DNA from 3 places in the Enterobacter adelaidei genome. Region 3 is predicted to be linked to each of the others. Evidence: predicted binding sites of a transcription regulator. Region 3 holds the regulator's gene; each other region holds the start of a gene.

Region 1 (8,147 bases), 390 kb from region 3:
CAGGGTGGTTGAAAACGGTGCAGGCCGTTTTCTTACCCGTGATAACCGGCAGTTTTGTAATTTCTCCAGCAATGATTATCTCGGGCTGAGCCAGCATCCGGCCATCGTCCGCGCCTGGCAGCAGGGGGCGGAGCGATTTGGCGTGGGCAGCGGCGGTTCGGGACATGTCAGCGGATACACTACAGCGCATCAGGCGCTGGAGGAGGAGCTTGCCGACTGGCTGGGTTACCCGCGTGCGTTGCTGTTTATCTCTGGTTTTGCCGCGAATCAGGCGGTTATCGCTGCCCTGATGGGAAAAGATGACCGCATTGTTGCCGACCGTTTAAGCCACGCCTCGCTGCTGGAGGCGGCAAATTTGAGCCCGGCTCAGCTGCGCCGTTTTGCCCATAACGATGCGGGACAGCTTGCTACGCTGCTGGATAAACCCTGCGACGGTCAACAGCTGGCGGTCACGGAAGGGGTGTTCAGCATGGACGGCGACAGCGCGCCGCTTGCCGCGCTGCACGAGGCAGCAAAAAGGCAAAACGCCTGGCTGTTGGTCGACGATGCCCACGGTATTGGTGTGATGGGGGATGAAGGACGCGGCAGCGCGCATCAGCAAGGCGTGAAGCCGGAACTGCTGATTGTGACCTTCGGCAAAGGCTTTGGCGTGAGCGGAGCCGCTGTATTGTGCAGTGAGTCCGTTGCTGACTATCTGCTGCAGTTTGCCCGGCATTTGATCTACAGCACCAGCATGCCACCCGCCCAGGCCGTGGCGTTATCTGCGTCAATGGCGGTGATCCGCAGCCAGGAAGGCAAAGAACGTCGTGCGCGTCTGGCGGAACATATTCAGCGTTTTCGTCAGGGGTTGTGTCATCTTCCTTTCCGCAGTACCGATTCGCAAAGCGCCATCCAGCCGGTGATCGTGGGTGAAAACAGTCTGGCGCTCACGCTGGCAGAGACGCTGCGCGAGAAGGGGATGTGGGTCACTGCCATCCGTCCACCCACCGTGCCACCGGGCACGGCGCGTCTGCGTCTGACACTGACGGCGGCGCACGAAGCAGAGGACATTTCGGTACTTCTGGAGGCTCTGTATGTCGCCAGTCAATAAACAGGCCATTGCGGCGGCGTTTGGCCGGGCGGCACGCAGCTATTCGCAGCATGATGAACTCCAGCGCCAGAGTGCACGGGAGTTACTGGCTTTACTCGGCGAGAGCCGTTTTGCGCAGGTGCTGGATGCCGGATGTGGTCCCGGCGGGAATAGTCGATACTGGCGCGAGTCGGGAAGCCACGTTACGGCCATTGACCTGTCATCAGACATGCTTGATGAGGCGCGTCATCAGCAGGCTGCGCACCACTATCTGGTGGCGGATATCGAGGCCATTCCGTTGGCTGAGGCACAATTTGATCTGGTCTGGAGCCATCTGGCAGTGCAATGGTGTAACAGCCTGCCACTGGCGTTAAGCGAGCTTTATCGCGTGGCGCGTCCGGGTGGCAAGGTGGCCTTTACCACGCTGCTGGAAAGCTCGCTACCGGAGCTGGATCAGGCGTGGCGAGCAGTTGATGAACAGCCGCATGCCAACCGATTTTTATCGCATGATCAGGTCACGCAGGCGCTGGCAGGCTGGCGCTATCGAAGCACGGTGCAGGTCATCACCCTCAATTTCAGCGATGCCGTCAGTGCCATGCGCTCGCTCAAGGGCATTGGTGCCACGCACCTGCATGCCGGACGCGAGAAAAAGCCTCTCACTCGTGGGCAGTTGCAACACCTGGTGCTGGCCTGGCCACAGCAGCGGGGGCATTTCCCGCTCTCTTATCAACTTTTTCATGGGATTATCGAACGTGACTGAACGGTATTTTGTCACCGGAACGGATACGGAAGTGGGCAAAACAGTTGCCAGTTCTGCACTGTTACAGGCGGCGCGTCAGAGGGGAAAAACAACTGCTGGCTATAAGCCAGTTGCCTCCGGCAGCGAGATGACTGCGGAAGGGTTACGCAACACCGACGCGCTGGCGCTGCAGCGTAACAGCACCCTTAAACTCGACTATTCAGCGGTGAATCCCTACACCTTCGCCGAGCCGACGTCGCCGCACATTATCAGCGCCGACGAAGGCCGGCCGATTGATTTCGCCGTGCTGTCTGCCGGGTTGCGGACACTGGAAAATCAGGCAAACTGGGTGCTGGTGGAGGGGGCAGGCGGCTGGTTTACGCCGCTCTCGGATACACAGACGTTTGCTGACTGGGTACGGGCCGAGCAGCTTCCGGTCATTCTTGTTGTCGGCGTCAAGCTGGGCTGCATCAATCACGCTATGTTGACCGCACAGGCCGTACAGCAGGCTGGACTGCGTCTGGCGGGCTGGATTGCCAACGACGTGGTTGAACCGGGTAAACGGCACCAGGAGTATCTGACGACGCTCAGGCGTGTCCTTCCCGCGCCGTGCCTCGGGGAAATTCCCTGGCTTGCTGACGGCGCGGAAAATGCCGAAACGGGTCATTATCTCGATCTCAGCGTCTTGCTTCCCGCGACATCCAGTGAGCGATGAGCTCGTCATCCAGTTCCTTAACGTGGCCCTGCGCCACGTTACGCCCGCGATAGAGCATACAGAAACGGTCCGCAACCCGGCGGATAAACGACAGCTGCTGTTCAGCTAATAACACCGTCATACCTAACTCCCGGTTTAAGCGCGCCAGCAGCTGCCCCAGCTTCTGGGCAAAGCCATGACCTGCACCATGCATGGGTTCATCCAGAATCAGCATTTGCGGGCGATTCACCAGCGCATTGGCCAGAGCCAACTGATACTGGTCGTCGGGTGAGAGCGCGTTGGCGCGGGTCTGTCGCAGCGCGTAGAGCTCCGGGAAAAGGTCGTAAACATCGCTTTTTGCTTCCGGGTCGGGTTTTCCCGTTGCCCGCATGGCAATATGCAGATTCTCCTCGATCGTTAACTGGGAGAAAATCCGCCTGTCCTGCGGGACATAGCCTATTTTCGGGTCTGAACGTTGTTCTGATGGCGGGTTGAGCAAATCACATGGCGGGGCCCCTGCTTCATGCCAGATAATCGTGCCGCTCTCGACGGGTAATTTACCGGCGATGCAATTCATGAGCGTGGTTTTTCCCATTCCCGGCAGGCCAACTACGCCTGTACACATCCCCTGCGGAAAATCTAAATCCACGTTCCATAGCGTATGTTGGCTTCCGTAAAACTGATTCACTGCACGCAGACTCAACATCTTTCTCTCCTTAAAAATGTGTGTAGGTGAGGCTCATTTTGATTGTGCAAAACTCCTGCCAGAAACCTGAAGGTGATTAAAAAAAGAGCTTTTTTAGGAGTAAGCCTCAACGTTGCGGGATGACAAATTGACGATTTGCACATCGACGGTGCCGGAGATGTTGAGTTGTGGTGCAAGGCAGGAAATGACGGAAATGTGAGCAAGATCCCATCGGTTGGTTATGAATGACGCAACTGTTAATCATCAAAAAATAGCTATAAAAATTTTTTGTTGCTGTCTCATGGGAAAATCCGGGAATTTGCTGAGCGGCAGTCTGCACGGGCTGGAAGCAGTTATCCACTATTCCTGTGGATAACCATGTGCATTAGAGTTAGAAAACACGCGATAAGCGAGAGAAGACGCGGCTTACGCCCAAATTGGCGCGAAACGCGGCTTTAGGAAATATCGCTTATTATTTAATTGGTTAGATAAAAGCAATTCCCGTAATGAAAGTGTCACCGGTTGCCATAAAACTATCATTACCTGGCTTGACAAATGTTAAAAAAGAAAAAGTTCTGGGGATAACCTGGCCCGGGTGGTGTTTTATGTTGTCAGAGTCCAAACTTTGACCGCTATTGCGCTAATCATTCAGACGCTACTCTAAATATCCTGACATGCTACTGGTTTTTCATCCAGTGTTTTTTACTGGCATTCCTGGCAACAAGGAGTAAAATTACTCACCTGCCGCTTATAACGTCATCAGGTTGTCGCCCATGAGTAAACCGTTCAAATTGAATTCTGCTTTCCGTCCATCTGGCGATCAGCCTGAGGCGATCCGTCGTCTGGAGGAGGGGCTGGAAGATGGGCTGGCGCACCAGACGCTGCTGGGGGTAACCGGCTCGGGCAAAACGTTTACCATTGCCAACGTTATCGCGGACCTCCAGCGTCCCACAATGGTGCTTGCCCCCAACAAAACCCTGGCCGCGCAGCTTTATGGTGAGATGAAAGAGTTCTTCCCGGATAACGCGGTGGAATATTTTGTCTCCTACTACGATTACTACCAGCCTGAAGCCTATGTGCCGAGCTCTGACACCTTCATTGAGAAAGATGCCTCGGTAAACGAACACATTGAGCAGATGCGTCTTTCCGCAACGAAGGCGCTGCTTGAGCGTCGTGATGTGGTGGTGGTGGCGTCTGTTTCTGCGATCTACGGTCTGGGCGATCCGGATCTGTATCTCAAGATGATGCTGCACCTGACGCAGGGGATGATCATCGATCAGCGTGCGATTTTACGCCGTCTCGCAGAGCTGCAGTACACCCGCAACGACCAGGCGTTCCAGCGTGGCACCTTCCGCGTACGCGGCGAGGTGATCGACATCTTCCCGGCAGAATCGGACGACATGGCGCTGCGCGTCGAGTTGTTTGACGAAGAGGTTGAACGCCTGTCGCTATTTGACCCGCTGACCGGCCACATCGAGTCGGTGATCCTGCGCTTCACCATCTACCCGAAAACGCACTACGTCACGCCACGCGAGCGTATCGTGCAGGCGATGGAGGAGATCAAAGTGGAGCTGGCCGAGCGCCGTAAGGTGCTGCTGGCGAACAATAAGCTGCTGGAAGAGCAACGTCTGAGCCAGCGTACCCAGTTTGACCTTGAGATGATGAACGAGCTGGGCTACTGCTCCGGCATCGAAAACTACTCACGCTTCCTCTCCGGGCGCGGGCCGGGCGAGCCGCCGCCGACGCTGTTTGATTACCTCCCGGCAGACGGTTTGCTGGTGATCGACGAATCCCACGTCACTATCCCACAGATCGGCGGGATGTACCGCGGTGACCGCGCGCGTAAAGAGACGCTGGTGGAGTATGGTTTCCGACTGCCATCGGCGCTGGATAACCGTCCGATGAAGTTTGAAGAGTTCGAGGCGCTAGCGCCGCAAACCATTTACGTGTCGGCAACGCCAGGCAGCTACGAGCTGGAGAAATCAGGCGACGAGGTGGTTGATCAGGTGGTGCGTCCAACAGGGCTGCTGGATCCGGTCATTGAAGTCCGGCCGGTGGCGACTCAGGTGGATGACCTGCTTTCTGAGATCCGCGCCCGTTCCGCCATTAATGAGCGCGTGCTGGTGACCACGCTCACCAAGCGCATGGCAGAAGACCTGACCGAGTATCTGGAAGAGCACGGTGAGAAGGTGCGTTATCTGCACTCGGATATTGATACGGTTGAGCGTATGGAGATTATCCGCGACCTGCGTCTGGGCGAGTTTGACGTGCTGGTGGGGATCAACCTGTTGCGAGAAGGTCTGGATATGCCGGAAGTCTCGCTGGTGGCGATTCTGGATGCAGACAAAGAGGGCTTCCTGCGTTCTGAGCGTTCGCTGATTCAGACCATTGGCCGCGCCGCGCGTAACGTTAACGGTAAAGCGATTCTGTACGGCGACAAAATTACGCCGTCGATGGCGAAAGCGATTGGTGAAACGGAGCGCCGCCGCGAGAAGCAGCAGCGCTACAACGAAGAGCACGGCATCATCCCTCAGGGGCTGAACAAGAAGGTGGTGGATATCCTGGCGCTGGGTCAGAACATTGCGAAGACCAAAACGAAAGGTCGCGGCAAGGCGCGTTCAGTGGTGGAAGAGGATACCGTCGTGCTGACGCCGAAAGCGTTGCAGCAGAAAATCCACGAGCTGGAAGGGCAGATGATGCAGCACGCGCAGAATCTGGAGTTCGAAGAGGCGGCGCAGGTCCGCGACCAGTTGCATCAGTTGCGGGATCTTTTCATCGCGGCATCGTAGTGGATTTTGCCCGGTAGCGCAGCGCCACCGGGGATATTTGGTTATCCCAGCGCCTGAATCGCTTTCTCCAGCGCCTCACGCAGCAGGTGGCGGTCATGGCGGTATTTGATGTCTGTGGCCTCCAGCGGCTCCTGCACTACCAGACGATCGCCGATACCGGATACATCAACCTTCGGCCCGACCACCACGCCGTCAATGATCTTCTTCCCGACGTAATGCTCCATTAAATTCAGTTTGTCCGGCAGTGATAAGCTCGCTGCTGCCGGGCTCAGCTCACGGCCCAGGTTACCGATGTAAACCATCGGGGCAGGGGTGCGTCGCAGCGCCTGTGCCAGCTCTTTCACCAGCAGAATCGGCATCAGGCTGGTATAAAAACTGCCCGGACCGATCAGGATAAGATCCGCTTCTCCGATTGCCTCCACCGCTTCTCGCGTGGCGGGTACGCTCGGGTAGGTCATTAACTCTGTTGGCGGCAGGACGAGTTGGTCAATATTCACCTCGCCGTAAACTTCATGTCCTTCGGCATCGATTGCCATCAAGTCAACCGGTTGTTCAGACATAGGGATCAGGAATGCATCCACTTTAAGCAGATTACGGATTAAATTGATGGCTTCCAGAGGCCGTACGCTCAGGTGATCAAGCGCCTTTAACATCAAGTTTCCGAGGTTATGCCCGGAAAGTTCGCCATTACCGCCAAAACGGTACTCAAACATCGCCGAAGCAACGCTCGGTTCTGTAATTAACTGGTTCAGACAGTTGCGCATGTCTCCCCAGGCAATGCCGCCTTCGGCACGACGGATGCGTCCGGTTGAGCCACCGTTATCGGTGGTGGTTACTATCCCTGTCAACCTTGAGCCGAGTGACGACAAAGAGGACATCACCCGACCCAGACCGTGGCCTCCGCCAAGAGCGACTACCCGGTCAAGATCCGCAAAAGTGCGATTGCGCATACGTATTCCTTATCACGTTTGATCGCGTAACAGTAACCTAACTACCCCTAAAAGACGATGCCTCAGCCGATGCAAAATGACGTATATCAATGTGAAAGTGCGGTTTTTAGGTATTCTGTAGTGAAAATGCAGGATTGATTCGTTATATATATGATTATATAGCGAAAAGCGATAATGGCGCAGTCAGAATTTCCGCGCTACTATCGCCATAACCACGTTTTCAAAATTGAAAACATACACTCTAGCCCTTGTGCCTGTGTCGAAAGATATGGCGCTCTGGCCGTGGCGAATTTGCCACCAGGGTACAGAAAGAAATGACTGTGCCTCCCGTATCTGGAAAGGTGTACATGGCTTCACAACTTACTGATGCTTTCGCGCGTAAGTTTTATTACTTACGTCTGTCGATTACCGACGTGTGCAACTTCCGTTGCACCTACTGTCTGCCCGATGGCTACAAACCGGGCGGCGTCACCAATAACGGCTTTCTCTCCGTGGATGAAGTGCGGCGCGTGACGCGTGCATTCTCTGAACTCGGCACGGAAAAAGTGCGTCTGACCGGGGGCGAGCCCTCGCTGCGTCGCGACTTCCCCGACATCATTGCCGCCGTGCGTGAAAACGAACGTATCCGCCAGATTGCAGTCACCACCAACGGCTACCGCATGGCCCGCGATGTGGCGAACTGGCGTGACGCTGGCCTGACGGCGATTAACGTCAGCGTCGATAGCCTGGACGCCCGTCAGTTCCACGCCATTACCGGGCAGGATAAATTCCAGCAGGTCATGGACGGTATCGACGCCGCGTTCACGGCCGGCTTTGAAAAAGTCAAAGTCAACACGGTGCTGATGCGCGATGTAAACCATCATCAGCTGGACACCTTCCTGGCGTGGATCAAATCCCGTCCCATTCAACTGCGCTTTATCGAGCTGATGGAAACCGGCGAGGGCAGCGAGCTGTTCCGTCGTCATCACATCTCCGGCATGGTGCTGCGCGACGAGCTGCTGAAACGCGGCTGGCTCCATCAGATCCGCCAGCGCAGCGACGGCCCGGCGCAGGTCTTCTGTCACCCGGATTACGAAGGGGAAATAGGGCTTATCATGCCCTATGAGAAAGACTTCTGCGCCAGCTGCAACCGCCTTCGCGTCTCCTCTGTGGGCAAACTCCATCTCTGCCTGTTCGGCGATGGCGGCGTGGACCTTCGCGATCTGCTGGAAGACGATGCGC
Region 2 (8,147 bases), 1.7 Mb from region 3:
GCAATGACTGCCTTTGCTCACGAAATCGATCCGCATACCAACTATCTCTCCCCGCGTAACACCGAGCAGTTCAATACTGAAATGAGCCTGTCTCTCGAAGGTATCGGCGCGGTGCTGCAGATGGATGATGATTATACCGTGATCAATTCGATGGTCGCGGGTGGCCCGGCATCCAAAAGCAAAGCGATAAGCGTAGGCGATCGCATTGTGGGTGTGGGACAAACCGGTCAGAACATGGTTGATGTGATCGGCTGGCGTCTTGATGATGTGGTGGCGCTGATTAAAGGCCCGAAAGGCAGCAAGGTTCGTCTGGAAGTTCTGCCAGCAGGAAAAGGCACTAAAACCCGTATTGTTACCCTGACCCGTGAGCGTATCCGTCTGGAAGACCGCGCGGTGAAAATGTCGGTGAAAACCGTGGGTAAAGAGAAGGTGGGTGTCCTGGATATCCCGGGCTTCTACGTAGGGCTGACCGACGATGTGAAAGTGCAGCTGCAGAAGCTTGAGAAGCAGAACGTTAGCAGCATTATCATCGACCTGCGCAGTAACGGCGGCGGTGCGCTGACGGAAGCGGTTTCGCTCTCTGGCCTGTTTATTCCATCTGGTCCTGTGGTTCAGGTGCGCGATAACAACGGTAAAGTCCGTGAAGATGCCGACAACGATGGTGTGGTTTACTACAAAGGCCCGCTGGTGGTCTTAGTGGACCGCTTCAGTGCTTCAGCGTCTGAGATCTTTGCTGCCGCAATGCAGGACTATGGCCGTGCGTTGATCGTGGGTGAACCGACGTTCGGTAAAGGCACCGTTCAACAGTATCGCTCTCTGAATCGTATTTACGATCAGATGCTGCGCCCTGAATGGCCTGCGCTGGGTTCGGTTCAGTACACTATTCAGAAGTTCTACCGCGTGAACGGTGGCAGTACGCAGCGTAAAGGCGTGACGCCGGATATCATGATGCCGACAGGCACGGAAGAGACGGAAACCGGCGAGAAGTTTGAAGATAACGCGTTACCGTGGGACAGCATCAACGCGGCGACCTACGTGAAAGCGGGTGATATGACGCAGTTTGGTCCTGAACTGCTGAAAGCGCATAATGACCGTATTGCGAAAGATGCGGAATTCCAGTACATCATGAAGGACATTGCACGTTTCAATGCTCTGAAAGATAAACGGAATATTGTTTCTCTGAACTACGCTCAGCGTGAAAAAGAGAACAACGAAGACGATGCAACGCGTCTGGCGCGTATCAACGATCGCTTCAAACGGGAAGGTAAGCCTCTGCTCAAGAAACTGGACGATCTGCCAAAAGATTACAAGGAGCCAGATCCTTATCTGGATGAGACGGTGCATATTGCACTCGACCTTGCGAATCTTGAGAAAGAGAAGCCTGCTGTCCAACCTGCTCCGGCAAAATAATCTCCCAACAGGCACAAGAAATTGTGCCTGTTTCTTTTTGTTCTGCATCCTTCCGTCAGGCTGGTTTCCAATTGTGTAAAGTTGTGTCTTTCTGGTGACTTACGCCCACCTGATGCTTGAAAATAGCCACAATACCCATACGATGTGGGTAATCGCATAGTGCGTTTTGTTAAACTGAGGTTAAAAGAAAATTATGATGCGAATCGCGCTCTTCCTGCTCACCAACCTTGCGGTCATGGTGGTTTTCGGGCTCGTGCTAAGCCTGACAGGAATTCAGTCGAGCAGCGTTCAGGGTCTGTTGATTATGGCGCTGCTGTTTGGTTTTGGTGGCTCTTTTATTTCACTGTTGATGTCGAAGTGGATGGCACTGAAATCGGTAGGTGGTGAGGTTATTGAACAGCCGCGTAACGATATGGAACAGTGGCTGATGAATACGGTTGCTCAGCAATCCCGTCAGGCTGGGATTGCCATGCCGCAGGTCGCTATTTATCACGCGCCGGATATTAATGCGTTCGCTACGGGTGCTCGTCGTGATGCATCCCTGGTTGCCGTCAGCACCGGGTTATTACAGAACATGAGCCGTGATGAAGCCGAAGCGGTTATCGCTCACGAAATCAGCCATATCGCAAATGGTGACATGGTGACCATGACCCTGATTCAGGGCGTGGTGAACACTTTCGTTATCTTTATCTCCCGTATTCTGGCGCAGATTGCTGCAGGCTTTATGGGTGGCAACCGCGACGAAGGTGAAGAGAGCAACGGTAATCCGCTGATCTACTTCGCAGTTTCCATGGTACTGGAGCTGGTGTTCGGTATTCTGGCAAGCATTATCACCATGTGGTTCTCCCGTCACCGCGAATTCCACGCGGATGCCGGTTCCGCAAAACTGGTTGGGCGTGAGAAAATGATTGCTGCGCTGCAGCGTCTGAAAACCAGTTACGAGCCGCAGGAAGCGAACAGCATGATGGCCTTCTGTATTAACGGTAAATCGAAGTCACTGAGTGAAATGTTTATGTCTCACCCGCCGCTGGATAAACGTATCGAAGCGCTGCGTAGTGGGGAATACATGAAGTAACGCGAAGAACCGCAATAAGCCGGGCAGGAGAAGACTCCGCCCGGCTTTTTTTATGCCTGGGCTCTGGGCTGGGTAATGCGCAGACCGCTGACGATAGCCGCGAGGGTAGCAAGGGCTCCAGCGCTAAGGAGCGCAATGTGATTACCGTTTTGCCCGGCAAGGTTAAACATCAGAGCGACCAGAGCTGCACCGCTGCTTTGCCCTAACAGACGCGCGGTGCCTAACATACCGCTGGCCCCTCCACTGCGATGACGCGGCGCTGAGGTAATAATGGTGTGATTGTTAGGCGACTGGAACAGGCCAAACCCGGCTCCGCACAGGATCATGCGCCAGATGATATCGAGATCGGAAGGCGATGACGGCAGCAGTGCCAGCGCGAAAAGGCCTGTTGCCATCACAGCCAGCCCCAGAGCACCTAATAAACCGGCATGGACGCGTTCAATCAAGTAACCCGCCAGCGGTGCCATTACCATCGTAGCCAGCGGCCATGGGGTTAACAACAGCCCGGTCTCCACTTCAGAGCGTCCCACTACGCTTTGCAGGAAGAAAGGTAGAGAGACCAGGGCCAGCATCTGGGCGCAGAATGAGCAGACAGATGTGCAAATGGAGAGCGAAAAGAGGGGAATGCGCAACAGGTCAACTGGCAGTAACGGCACAGGAAGCGTGAGCTGACGGCGAACAAAGAAGAAACCTGTCGCCAGCAAGACGATGAGTTCCGCGCCGGTAAGCATCAGGGATTGTCCCTGTGCAAAACCGCTCAGGGCAGTAATCAGCAGACCAAAGGTGAGGGCATTCATTATCGCGCTCACGACGTCGAAGCGCGGCATTGTACTTCTGGGGCCGTTAGCGGGAAGAAAGCGTAGGGCAAAGAAGATAGCCACGATGCCCAGCGGCACGTTTATGGCGAACAGCCATTGCCAGGACGCGACGGAAAGAATGGCTGCTGCAATGGTTGGCCCGGCGGCAGAAGAGACCGCAACAATAAACGAGTTTATCCCCATGCCGCGTCCCAGATGACGCTGCGGATAAATTAAGCGGATCAACGCTGTGTTAACACTCATGAGCGCTGCACCGCCAAAACCTTGTGCAATACGTGCAAGTGTCAGGGTATGCAGCGAATCAGAAAGGGCACATAACAATGAGGTGAAGGTGAAAACCACCAGACCGCATTGATAAACCCGACGGTAGCCAAACATATCGCCCAGAAAAGAGAACGAGAGCAGGGAAATCACAATTGCAATCTGATAGGCGTTAACTATCCATATCGAACTGGCAGGGGAGGCATGCAGGTCGCTGGCGATGGTTGGCAGGGCCACATTCGCAATTGCGCCGTCAAGGACGGCCATTGAGATACCGATAATGATGGTCGCTATAGCGCCATACCGCTGGGGTAAAGGCAGGCCATCGGAAAAGGTCTTTTCCATTAGGATTAAAAAAGCTCAGCGTGAAATTATTCTCAGGGTAACTATTTTAGCATTGTTACAGCCGCGATATGTCGCAGATTTGTAACGAAGTAAACGCGGATTGATTGCAGGTGACATGACGGGAACTTATAATAAAAACCGATTCTGATTTTTATAAAACACTCTCTATGAGGTGGTAAATGGCAATTGCGGATTTGGATAAACAGCCAGATTCTGTTTCTTCCGTGCTGAAGGTGTTTGGCATCTTACAGGCGCTTGGGGAAAAGCGTGAAATTGGTATTACAGAGTTGTCGCAGCGTGTGATGATGTCGAAAAGCACCGTTTATCGTTTTTTGCAAACCATGAAGTCACTGGGCTACGTTGCGCAGGAAGGCGAGTCTGAAAAATACTCTCTGACGCTGAAACTCTTCGAACTGGGTGCCCGTGCGCTGCAAAATGTTGACCTGATCCGCAGCGCGGATATTCAGATGCGTGAAATCTCCCGTCTGACCAAAGAGACCATCCACCTGGGGGCACTGGATGAAGACAGTATTGTTTACATCCATAAAATCGACTCCATGTACAACCTGCGTATGTATTCACGTATTGGCCGCCGTAACCCACTCTATAGTACTGCCATTGGTAAGGTTCTGCTGGCGTGGCGCGATCGAGAAGAAGTGAAACAGATCCTTGATGGCGTGGAGTACAAACGCAGTACGGCACGAACCATTACCAGCACGGATGCGCTGTTAACCGTGCTCGACAAGGTGCGTGAGCAAGGCTATGGCGAAGATAACGAAGAGCAGGAAGAGGGGCTGCGCTGTATTGGTGTTCCGGTATTTGACCGCTTTGGCGTCGTGATTGCGGGGCTTAGTATTTCCTTCCCGACGTTGCGCTTCTCTGAGGAGCGACTGCACGAGTATGTGGCTATTCTGCACACCGCAGCACGTAAGATTTCCGAGCAGATGGGGTATCACGACTATCCGTTTTAATCCTCGTTAGCATAAAAAACGCCGCGAGTGTTGCGGCGCTTTTGCAGTTAACCTGGCTGATTAGCCATTATCGATCACGACGGATGTTTTACGCAGTACCGGGCAATTAGTCAGGCCAATGATTCCGCTGTCAGTATGCAGATACTGCGCGGTGCTTACTCCTTGTGCTGTTAAATATTTACACTGAATGCCTAATCCTGCTGCGTTTTCAGTGCTTCCCACCAGCACACCATAACCGGTTAACAGAAGGCCAATCCAGACGATGGCCAGTACAACAATTGTTCGAATGATTAAGCGCATCAATGCCTCTTTATCGTTGTTATCATTAAGCAAGCGTAAACGGTTTACGTAATGAAACAAGTGCATGATTCTGAAAAAGGCTTGATGTCGGTACAGTTAGCCCTTGTTTAAGATAACCGTGATAACCTGGTTACATCAGGTCTTTTGACGGAGTGTGGAGTGAAAAAAAATATGCTGGGTAATTCTGATTATCGTGCTGGTAGCGTGCGTGGTGCTATGGACGCAGACCATCAATGTGATGTGCGATCAGGATGTACAGTTCTTTAGCGGCGTTTGCGCAATAAATAAGTTTATTCCGTGGTAACACGCATTTTTTCTCAAGGTGATTTCCTTCCTTCGCGCCAGTGGTAAAATAGACGTTTTTATTGAGGTGGTGAAATGGGTGAGTTACTGAATTCAGGGCTGCTGAATGTGGCATCCTTGATGATTTCTTTGGTCGTTCTGCTTGTGGGGCTGGTCATTTGGTTTTTCGTTAACCGGGCCAGTTCACGTACTAACGAGCAGATCGAACTGCTGGAAGCGCTGCTCGATCAGCAAAAACGTCAAAATGCGTTGTTACGCCGTCTGTGTGAGGCTAACGAACCGGAAGAGAAAGACGCGCCGAAAGACGCTGTCGCTGAAGACGACAAAGACGAAGACGACTTTATCCGCCTGGTGGCTGAGCGTTAATCTTTTTGTCCTGGGAGGTGGCTGTGGTCTGGAAAAATCCCTGGTATGACCCCTCCCTGAAACATCACACACCGAATGGTTTCCGTAATACCCGTCCTGTCGGGCATCAGCCCGGTGACCTTGAGCGCTGGCGAAAAGCGCGTAAAGAGGCCGGTTTGCCCAGACCGCCCACACTCGGTTATGAGGATTTTATACGTCAGTGGTGGCAACCGGTTGATCTTATGCAACCTCATGAGGATGGGGTATGGTGGCTGGGACACGCGAGTGTGCTGCTGCAGATAGACGGCAATATTCTCCTCACTGACCCGGTTTTCTCACAGCGTGCCTCTCCGTTCTCATTTCTGGGACCACAACGTAAAACCCCTCCGGTACTTTCTGTCGATCAACTTCATCAGCTTGATGCCGTCGTTATCTCCCATAATCATTACGATCATCTTGATGACGCAACTATCCGTCGGATCCTTAAACGCTTCCCTGACGTGAGTCTGTTTGTACCTTTAGGTCTGGCCGACTGGTTTCGCCGCCGGGGAGCAAGACGTGTGGTTGAGCTCGACTGGTGGCAGAGTTTCACCTGGCAAGGGATGACCTTGAGTGCTGTTCCGGCACAGCACTGGAGTATGCGAACACCCTGGAATCGAAATCGCACCTTGTGGTGCGGCTGGGTCTTTGAGGGGCGGCATCACCGTTTCTGGTTCAGCGGTGATACAGGTTATTCGCCTGAGCTGCTATTGATACCGGAGCGTTTGGGGAGAATTGACGCTGCTGCATTACCTATCGGAGCTTATGCCCCACGATGGTTCATGGCTGTACATCATATGGACCCTCAATCTGCCGTTGCGTTATGGCAACAGTTGGGCTGCCCTCTGGCGTTTCCTATTCACTGGGGCGTGTTTGAACTGGCAGATGATGCGCTGGATGACCCAGTGAGGGAGTTAACGGTTGCGCTAGATAATTTAGCACCAGTTGATAGTTCTTTAAGGATACTGAAAATTGGTGAATATTTATCCTTATAAACGAAGCGATAAATTGTTGCATATATTCTGTATGTGAACGCGATAATGAATATTTTATTTTTATCGAAACGTTTTGCTTGCCTTGTTTTGATGCAGAGTCATAAAAATTTCATTATTTTGGTGCATAACACGGCTTATTAGCTGATGAATTTTAATACAGTCAACTGCAGGTTATTAACATTGTATTTTCTGCGAAACAATGCCGTGTCGTTACAATGATTTAAGCATAAGTTTTCACAAATTGTTCTAACTCAATCAATTTTGAAGATTTCTTTTCCCGGCTGCTGGACGCACTGGAATGATTGAGCTATGTTAAAAAAGTCTTAGATTACAGCGACTGCGAAAGCAACGTTGAGTCTCTGTAACGAAGTAGAATTGCCTGTATGTTATGCGCATAATTGTGCAAAACCTGACAGGCAGTGTTCGAATTTGTGCGGCGGATCGAGACATGTTTAAAAATGGCTTGCCATATTAAACATTGTGTGTGATAACACGTTTTGGGTCAAACGAGGTACAGTTCTGTTTATGTGTGGCATTTTCAGTAAAGAAGTCCTGAGTAAACACGTTGTCGTTGAATACCGCTTCTCTGCCGAACCTTATATTAGTGCCTCATGCAGTAATGTCTCAGTTTTATCTCAGTTAATGCCTGCGGGCTAAGAAAACACTCTAAGGAATTTTGCAAATGGCAAAGATTAAAGGTCAAGTTAAGTGGTTCAACGAGTCTAAAGGTTTTGGTTTCATTACTCCTGCTGACGGCAGCAAAGACGTGTTCGTACACTTCTCTGCAATCCAGGGTAACGGCTTCAAAACTCTGGCTGAAGGCCAGAACGTTGAGTTCGAAATTCAGGACGGCCAGAAAGGCCCAGCTGCAGTTAACGTAACTGCTATCTGATCGAACCACTGCTGACTGAAGCGCTTAGCACTTCACTCTCAGACATAAAGCCTCGCATAACGCGGGGCTTTTTTATGCCCTTTATCTTTCAAAATATTACCATCCCCGTACTTGTTAGTAACTTGTTGCAAAGCTGCGAGGTTAGTAGCACTGTTTCGGCTCCTTCTGCCCGGCTTTTCCCGTTAAATCAGGGCGTTGTTAAATTGTCCTGGGGTTCAGGTGAAGAAGAAGATACTTACGACAGCCGGAAATTTCACTCCGGCGCGTTTTGCGCTGCTCTGTTTTGCCATTTTTTGTAGTCTGGCTTTTTTACTGGGTCGTGTTGCGTGGCTGCAAATCATCAAGCCAGACAATCTGGTGAAGCAAGAGGATATGCGGTCACTCCGGGAACTG
Region 3 (8,147 bases):
CTTCCAGCTTGAAGATCTTCGCTTCGAGCGCCTGTTTAACCACCGGCGTTGGCAGAATTTTCTCTTCTTTACGGGCGCAGACGATGATTTGACCCGTGCTGCTGGCGTGGGTCAGTGCATCGCTTTGTGAACCCATTGGCGGAACCCAACCGGTTTTTGCCATATCCTGGCTACCGCAAGGGGAAAAGGTGTAAGCGGCTAACTGTTTTTCCATCTCTTCTGCACGCAGCGAAACGTCGCGGCTGAGACGGTAAACCATCAAATTTTTGAACCACAGCATGATAATTTCCACGGCCTTGTCGTTAAATCAGCGGGCATGATAACGAATTGTCGCATCGCTTGCATTGCTAATCGGGAAGCGTGCTTCTACTCTGTTGATAATCAAAATAATGAGGAGAGTTTTGTGCGTATTGGGATTGATTTGGGCGGCACCAAAACAGAAGTCATCGCACTGAGCGAGCAGGGGGAACAGCTGTTCCGCCACCGTCTGCCTACGCCGCGCGATGATTATCACCAGACTATCGAGACGATCGCGAGACTGGTTGAAATGGCAGAGCAGGCGACAGGACAAACCGGCTCCGTCGGAATGGGGATCCCTGGGTCGATCTCGCCTTATACCGGGGTGGTTAAAAATGCCAACTCGACGTGGCTAAACGGTCAGCCTTTTGATAAAGATTTGAGCGCGCGTCTGAAGCGCGAAGTGCGTCTGGCCAACGACGCTAACTGTCTGGCGGTTTCAGAAGCGATTGACGGCGCGGCTGCCGGTGCCCATACCGTTTTTGCCGTCATCATCGGTACCGGCTGCGGTGCAGGCGTGGCCTTTGGCGGGCGTGCCCATATCGGGGGTAACGGTACGGCGGGCGAGTGGGGACACAACCCACTGCCGTGGATGGACGAAGATGAGCTTAAATACCGCGCTGAAGTACCGTGCTATTGCGGCAAGCAAGGTTGTATTGAGACGTTTATCTCCGGTACCGGTTTTGCGACCGACTACCACCGTCTGAGTGGTCAGCCGCTTAAAGGCAGCGAGATCATGCGTCTGGTCGAAGAACAGGATCCAGTGGCAGAACTGGCGCTCCGCCGCTACGAAATGCGCCTGGCGAAATCGCTGGCGCACGTGGTGAATATTCTCGATCCGGACGTGATTGTGCTCGGCGGCGGCATGAGCAACGTCGACCGCCTGTACAGCACGGTCCCGAATCTGGTGAAACAGTGGGTGTTTGGCGGCGAGTGTGAAACCCCGATCCGCAAAGCGCTGCACGGTGATTCCAGCGGCGTGCGCGGCGCGGCTTGGTTGTGGCCGGAATAAAAGCAAAGAGTGTTTATTCCCTCTCCCTGTGGGAGAGGGTCAGGGTGAGGGCACCAGACTGCACCGCCCCCATTCACTCCACCGCATACTCTTTATCCAGCCTGCTGTATCCCAGCCCGTTGATCTTTTTCACTTTAATCTGCAAAGGAATACGCTCTTTCATCGCCTCGACGTGGCTGATCACACCGATAGTTTTCCCGGTGGCGTTTAGCGCGTCGAGGGCATCCAGCGCGGTATCCAGCGTTTCGCTGTCGAGCGTGCCGAACCCTTCATCCAGGAACAGCGAGTCGATCCGCGTTTTGTGACTCACCAGATCGGAAAGTGCCAGCGCCAGCGCCAGGCTGACCAGGAAACTTTCGCCACCAGAGAGCGTACGGGTGTCGCGCACGGCATCCGCCTGCCAGGTATCGACCACTTCCAGCTCCAGAGCATCGCTGGCTTTGCGCTGCAGCAGATAACGCCCGTGCAGGCGGTTAAGTTGCTGGTTAGCAAGCCAGACAAGATTGTCCAGCGTCAGCCCCTGGGCGAACTTGCGGAACTTGTCGCCGGTACTGGAGCCGATAAGCGCATTCAGGTACCCCCAGTCGTCTGCCAGACGGCTGGCCTCTTCAATTTGCTGCATTAAAGCCAGTTGGTGCAGGCGGTTATCGCTATCCTGCTTAAGCTGCTGGCGGATCTCTCCCTGCCGCGTGGTGTTCTCACGAAGCTGCTGCGTCAGTTGCTGGAGCTGGATCTGCAGGCCTGGTGCATCGGCGTCGAGCCCTTCTGGCCGCTGTGCCTGGTGCGCCTGCAACTGTTGGTTTGCCTGTCCGGACAAGGCGGCTGCCTGCTGTATCTGGTTTTCCAGCGATTGCTTCAGATGATTGAGGTGTTGGAGCATGTTCTCATCCAGCAGAGCGGCAAGGAACGCATCTTGATCGGCAAAACAGCTTGCCGACAGGGCCTGGGTGAATTGCACCTGCGATTGCTGCAGGCGCTCACGCTCCAGCGTTTCCTGCTGCTGGTGTGCCGCCAGTTGGCTCTGCAGAGACACGCATTCGTCGTGGATCGCGCGCCAGTTGTCAGGAATGGCGGGTTCGGTCTCTTCACTGTTGGTGACCGGAAGTGCGTCAAGCAGTGGCTTCAGGGCGTTTATACGTTCCTGAATCGCACCCTGCTGTGTCTGTTTCTCCTGCCACTGTGCGAACTCCGTTTCACGGGCGTTCAGCCAGGTGGCCTCAGTACCTTCGTCAGGTACGCTGAGTGAAAGTGCGGCCAGGGCGCTTTCCAGTCCCTGACGTGTTGTCGCCAGTTGCTGCTGATACTGGCGTTCCTGCTCTTCCATTTCGTTGAGCTGGTTTTGCAGCGTCAGACGCTGGCTGAGCTGATAAAGCTGGCGTTCATAGTGCTCCTGTTCGCTCATCCAGATGGCAATATCTTCCTGAATATTCAGCGAAATATTTAATGCCGCGCAAACCTCCTGCCACTCTTTAGTGAGCGCTTGCTCTTCCTGAGAGAGTGTCTGCGCTTCGCCTGACTCGCGCTGGATCTGTTGAGCCAGGGCATTAACCTGGCCCAGAACCAGCAGCCCTTCCTCTTTTAGCGAGGCGACCTCTTTTTCCAGGGCATCACGGCGGCGCTGATTATCAGTGAGTTCAAGCGCTTGATATTTCTCCACGGCGGGATGTTCGCTGGAGCCGCACAGTGGACAGGGTTTACCTGCCTCAAGCTGAGAACGATAGCTTTCCAGATCTTTAATCGTCGCTTCACGTTCACACAGGGCTTTCAGGTCCAGATAGTGCTGGTTTTTCTCTTTGTATTGCTGGCGACGTAGCGTCAGTGTTTCATTGAGTTTTACCTGCTCAGCCAGGGCCTTCTGCACGCTTTCACCGTTCTGGTGCAGGCGTTTTTGTAGCGGCTGATAGCGGGCATGGAGCGAGGTCAGACGTTGACGCATCGTTCGTGACTGCGCCTGTTGTTCCATCGCTACTGCAACCTCATCCGCCGTCAGCGTCAGGGTTGTTTCCGGCAGGGCGGCCCGTTTATGGCGTAATTCAGTGAGGCGGACGGTCAGGGCAGTAAGCTGATTTTTATCACGGCTAAGCTGAGCGAAGTGTGCTCGCCAGCCTGCCATTTCCTGTCCCCATAAGCGGAATCGATCATGTTCTGCCTGCCACTGCGTCAATACCGTTAATTCGGTCTGCAACTGCTCATGGGTACGAATGGCGGTATTACGGATACGCGAGCGCAGCGCGGTTTTATCGTGTAAGCGAGTATTTACTTCGATAATTCGCTGCTGGGTTTGAGCCAGACGCGAGGCTTGCTCTTGCTGGTGCTCCCAAAGCGGTCGAAGCTGAGCGGCGGGTTGAGCAAGCTGGAGCTTTGCCAGGTCAGGCGCGGCGTCGGTCAGCGCCTGCTGTGCCTGCTGTTGTAACACGCTTACGCGCTGTTGCTCGCGAAGAAGCTCATCATGGCGCGTAAGCCACTGATAATCTTTCTGCTGGCGCTGTTGCTGTGCCAGCAGTGTTTTCTCTTCGTCAGTAAGTGCCTGTAAACTTTGCTGTAACTGCTGCTGTTGCTCTTCGCTCAACAGCACCACACTAGCGACCTGTGCTTCACGCAATTCAAGCTCACTGTGTGCTGCTTTGTGTTTCTCAAATACCATTGCGGAAATCTGGCCGTAGATCTCCGTGCCGGTTAACTCTTCCAGTAATTCGGCACGCTCTTTCGGTTTGGCGTTGAGGAAGGCCGCGAACTGGCCCTGAGAGAGCAACATTGAGCGAGTGAAACGCCCATAGTCCAGCCCGGTGAGCGAGGCGGTGAGCTCCAGTTTATCTTTCACCTTATCGGCGAGGATTTTACCGTCTTCGCACTGCGCCAGTTCGACGCGAGGCGCTTGTAAGTTCCCGTCTGCCTGGTTCCTTGCCCGGTTCTGGCTCCAGAAGGCGCGATAAGCCACACCTTTGACTTCAAACTCGACTTCCGCCAGACATTCAGCGGTATCGCGTGTCATCAGGTCGTTTTGCGATTGTGACACGGTATTCAGACGAGGTGTTTCGTGATATAGCGCCAGACAGATGGCGTCGAGCAGGGTGGTCTTGCCTGCACCGGTCGCACCGGTAATGGCAAATAGCCCGTTGCTGGCAAAGGGCTCAGCGGTAAAGTCAATTTTCCACTCGCCCTTGAGTGAGTTGAGGTTTTTCAGACGCAGGCTCAGGATTTTCATGCGTTCTCTTCCTCGTTATTCAGAGCGTGGAGCGTATGGGCGAACAGCTCGTTCAGCCGGGCGCGTTTTGCATCGTCCATCTCTTCCTGGGCCAGTCGGCGTTCAAAAACCTCTTCGACTTTAAGTTCACTCAGCGTTTCGCGCTGAGCACTCAGCAGGATTTTTTCGCGCTGCTCGCGACTACGGCGTACCAGTAAAACCTCGACAGGAAGATCTTCCGTCAGCGCCTGAATTTTTCGCTGCATATCATGCAGATAGTCGTCTGTGGTGATTTCGATATCCAGCCAGACGGGGGGGTTAAACGCAATGCCACGCCACTGTTCAAGCTGGGAGGTGATGGCATCAAGGTCACCCTTCAGCACCGCCAGCGGCTGGGTAACAGGGACTTCCAGCGTTTCGACGGCGCTGAGTTTACCTCCGTTAAAACTCACCAGATGCACAGATTTGGCTTTACCTGTCTCATCAAAACTCAGCGAAATGGGCGAGCCACAATAGCGAATGTGTTCGCAGCCACCGATCATCTGCGAGCGGTGGATATGCCCTAGCGCAATGTAGTCGGCAGGCGGGAAATTTTGCGCCGGGAACGCATCCAGCGTACCAATATAAATGTCACGTACGGCGTCACTTTTACTGGCTCCGACGGTGGTGAGATGCCCGGTCGCAATCACCGGAATGAGCTGTTCGCCGCGCAAGGTACAGGCATCGGTATATTGTTGGTGATAATAGTCAGTGATGCTCTGCAACAGATGCTGCTGTTTTTCTCCGCCGGACATCCCGGCCTGGCTCTGCACGATATCGCGTGGGCGCAGGAAGGGAACCGGGCACAGCACCGCCCCCGGTGTACCGTCACGTTTTTTCAGGATCTGCGGCGCATGCCCGGCACTGGCCACCACGGTAGTGTTCAGGAAGGCCAGGATGTCGCGGGATTCATTCAGCGTGGCGACGGAGTCGTGATTACCGGCGACAATCACCAGATGGCAGCCTGTATGCTGCAGATTTACCACGAAGCGGTTGTACAGCTCACGCGCATAGCTTGGCGGCGAGCCGGTGTCGAAAATGTCACCCGCGACAATAATCGCATCCACTTCGCGCGATCGGGCCGTATCCAGCAGCCAGTTCAGGAACGCTTCATGCTCAGCTGCCCTGCTTTTGCTGTAAAAGTTTTGACCCAGATGCCAGTCCGAAGTGTGAAGTATGCGCATAGGAGATCCGTGGCGAAAAAAGATGTTGGCGATTATAAACATTCAGGGGCGGAAAATAACCGCTGTAATAAAACAACAGTTTGCCATTTATAGTGGTAAGGTTTTTCATAAATCTGTCATAAATCTGACGCATAATGACGCCGCATTACAAACTTGTAACTTAAATAAGATAAGACAGGGCAAAGTATGGCGAGACGTATTCTGGTCGTAGAAGATGAAGCTCCAATTCGTGAAATGGTGTGCTTCGTGCTCGAACAAAATGGCTTCCAGCCGGTTGAAGCGGAAGATTATGACAGCGCGGTGAACCAGTTGAATGAGCCCTGGCCCGATCTGATTCTGCTCGACTGGATGTTGCCTGGCGGCTCTGGACTGCAGTTTATCAAACACATTAAACGTGAAGCGATGACCCGCGATATCCCCGTTGTCATGCTCACGGCACGTGGTGAAGAAGAGGATCGCGTGCGTGGGCTTGAAACGGGTGCCGATGATTACATTACCAAGCCGTTCTCCCCGAAAGAGCTGGTTGCTCGTATCAAAGCCGTAATGCGCCGCATTTCACCGATGGCAGTGGAAGAGGTGATTGAGATGCAAGGTCTGAGCCTTGACCCGACCTCACACCGCGTCATGACGGGCGAAAACCCGCTCGACATGGGGCCTACCGAATTTAAACTTCTGCACTTCTTCATGACTCACCCGGAACGCGTTTACAGCCGCGAACAGTTGCTGAATAACGTCTGGGGAACTAACGTGTATGTCGAAGACCGGACGGTTGACGTCCATATCCGCCGCCTGCGAAAAGCGCTGGAACTGAGCGGCCACGATCGCATGGTGCAGACGGTCCGCGGCACGGGTTATCGTTTTTCTACCCGTTTCTGAACAATGACAGGAGTGTGACGCGTGCTGGAACGTCTGTCATGGAAAAGGCTCGTCTTTGAACTGATCTTATGTTGTATTCCGGCCTTCATTCTGGGGGCCTTTCTTGGACATCTGCCGTGGTTTCTGCTGGCCTCGGTCACCGGGCTGCTGATCTGGCATTTCTGGAACCTGTTGCGCCTCTCCTGGTGGCTATGGGTTGACCGAAGTATGACACCGCCGCCGGGAAGCGGCAGTTGGGAACCGCTGCTTTACGGTTTGCATCAGATGCAGATGCGTAATAAAAAGCGCCGCCGCGAACTGGGAAGCCTGATCAAGCGTTTTCGCAGCGGGGCGGAGTCGCTGCCGGATGCGGTCATTCTGACGACCGAAGAAGGGACAATCTTCTGGTGTAATGGTCTTGCGCAACAGTTGCTGGGGTTGCGCTGGCCGGATGATAATGGCCAGAATATCCTCAACCTTCTGCGTTATCCTGAGTTTGCGCAGTATCTAAAAAAGCGTGATTTTACCGGTCCGCATAATCTGAAACTCAATAATGGTCGCCATCTGGAAATCCGCGTGATGCCCTACAGCGATCGGCAGTGGCTGATGGTGGCGCGCGATGTCACCCAGATGCACCAGCTGGAAGGCGCGCGACGCAACTTCTTCGCGAACGTGAGCCACGAATTACGTACCCCGTTGACCGTACTTCAGGGTTACCTGGAGATGATGCAGGAGCAAACGCTTGAGGGCGCGCCACGTGAAAAAGCGCTGCACACCATGCGCGAGCAAACGCACCGTATGGAAGGTCTGGTGAAACAGCTGTTGACGCTCTCAAAGATCGAAGCGGCGCCAACGCTTGCGCTGAATGACACCATTGATGTCCCCATGATGCTGCGGGTGGTGGAGCGTGAAGCACAGACGCTAAGCCATAAAAAGCACCACCTGACTTTTGAGGTCGACAATACGCTGAAGGTTCTGGGCAGTGAAGATGAGTTGCGCAGCGCCATTTCCAACCTGGTGTATAACGCGGTGAATCATACGCCGGAAGGGACGGAGATCGTGGTGCGCTGGCAGCATACCCCTACGGGTGCTGAATTTAGCGTCGAGGATAATGGTCCGGGGATTGCTCCGGAGCACATCCCGCGTCTGACCGAACGCTTCTATCGCGTGGATAAGGCGCGATCGCGACAGACAGGGGGAAGCGGTCTGGGGCTGGCGATTGTAAAACATGCCGTCAATCACCATGAAAGCCGCCTCGATATTCAGAGTACCCTGGGTAAGGGAACCCGCTTTAGTTTCGTGATCCCGGAACGATTAATTGCCAAAAAGATCGCCTGATAACGGGTGTGTCATTTTATCTTTCCACGGGTCAGCGTTTGCTGGCCCGTTTGCTTTGCAGTCAAACGAAACGCGAATGAATTTTATACGGCTGACTGTTTTTTGTTCGCATGATTAGCCATGGGTTTTTCTGATAATTAGCGTATTGTGCTGGTATGTTTTTTCATGGTGGCATATTGTTCTGGTTTTGCGATCCCACCTTGCCTTTAAACGTTATAAGCGTTTAAATTGCGCCCCA

What was found. Region 3 encodes PhoB, which activates phosphate uptake and scavenging genes when phosphate is short. Its sites were predicted from a motif close to CTGTCATAAAACTGNCNNAT; they were not measured.
Region 1: the regulator PhoB is predicted to act here: its motif matches at 3,710-3,729, upstream of uvrB (excinuclease ABC subunit UvrB).
Region 2: the regulator PhoB is predicted to act here: its motif matches at 3,978-3,997, upstream of kdgR (DNA-binding transcriptional regulator KdgR).

What each region holds. Positions count from the first base shown of each region.
Region 1 covers NZ_CP154353.1:1,328,580-1,336,726, forward strand. The annotation lists gene bioF (8-amino-7-oxononanoate synthase) at 1-1,090, shown strand, start outside; gene bioC (malonyl-ACP O-methyltransferase BioC) at 1,074-1,829, shown strand; gene bioD (dethiobiotin synthase) at 1,822-2,523, shown strand; gene AAHF05_RS06455 (ABC transporter ATP-binding protein) at 2,486-3,208, opposite strand; gene uvrB (excinuclease ABC subunit UvrB) at 3,961-5,976, shown strand; gene yvcK (uridine diphosphate-N-acetylglucosamine-binding protein YvcK) at 6,018-6,926, opposite strand; molybdenum cofactor riboswitch at 7,152-7,286, shown strand; gene moaA (GTP 3',8-cyclase MoaA) at 7,274-8,147, shown strand, end outside.
Region 2 covers NZ_CP154353.1:2,677,472-2,685,618, reverse strand. The annotation lists gene prc (carboxy terminal-processing peptidase) at 1-1,410, shown strand, start outside; gene htpX (protease HtpX) at 1,604-2,485, shown strand; gene AAHF05_RS13065 (MFS transporter) at 2,536-3,909, opposite strand; gene kdgR (DNA-binding transcriptional regulator KdgR) at 4,089-4,880, shown strand; gene AAHF05_RS13055 (YobH family protein) at 4,941-5,180, opposite strand; gene mgrB (PhoP/PhoQ regulator MgrB) at 5,350-5,484, shown strand; gene AAHF05_RS13045 (YebO family protein) at 5,559-5,849, shown strand; gene AAHF05_RS13040 (MBL fold metallo-hydrolase) at 5,873-6,862, shown strand; partial or broken gene AAHF05_RS13035 (DUF2627 domain-containing protein) at 7,388-7,532, shown strand; gene cspE (transcription antiterminator/RNA stability regulator CspE) at 7,545-7,754, shown strand; gene ftsI (peptidoglycan glycosyltransferase FtsI) at 7,974-8,147, shown strand, end outside.
Region 3 covers NZ_CP154353.1:943,215-951,361, forward strand. The annotation lists gene rdgC (recombination-associated protein RdgC) at 1-280, opposite strand, end outside; gene mak (fructokinase) at 404-1,309, shown strand; gene sbcC (exonuclease subunit SbcC) at 1,383-4,514, opposite strand; gene sbcD (exonuclease subunit SbcD) at 4,511-5,716, opposite strand; gene phoB (phosphate response regulator transcription factor PhoB) at 5,903-6,592, shown strand; gene phoR (phosphate regulon sensor histidine kinase PhoR) at 6,614-7,909, shown strand.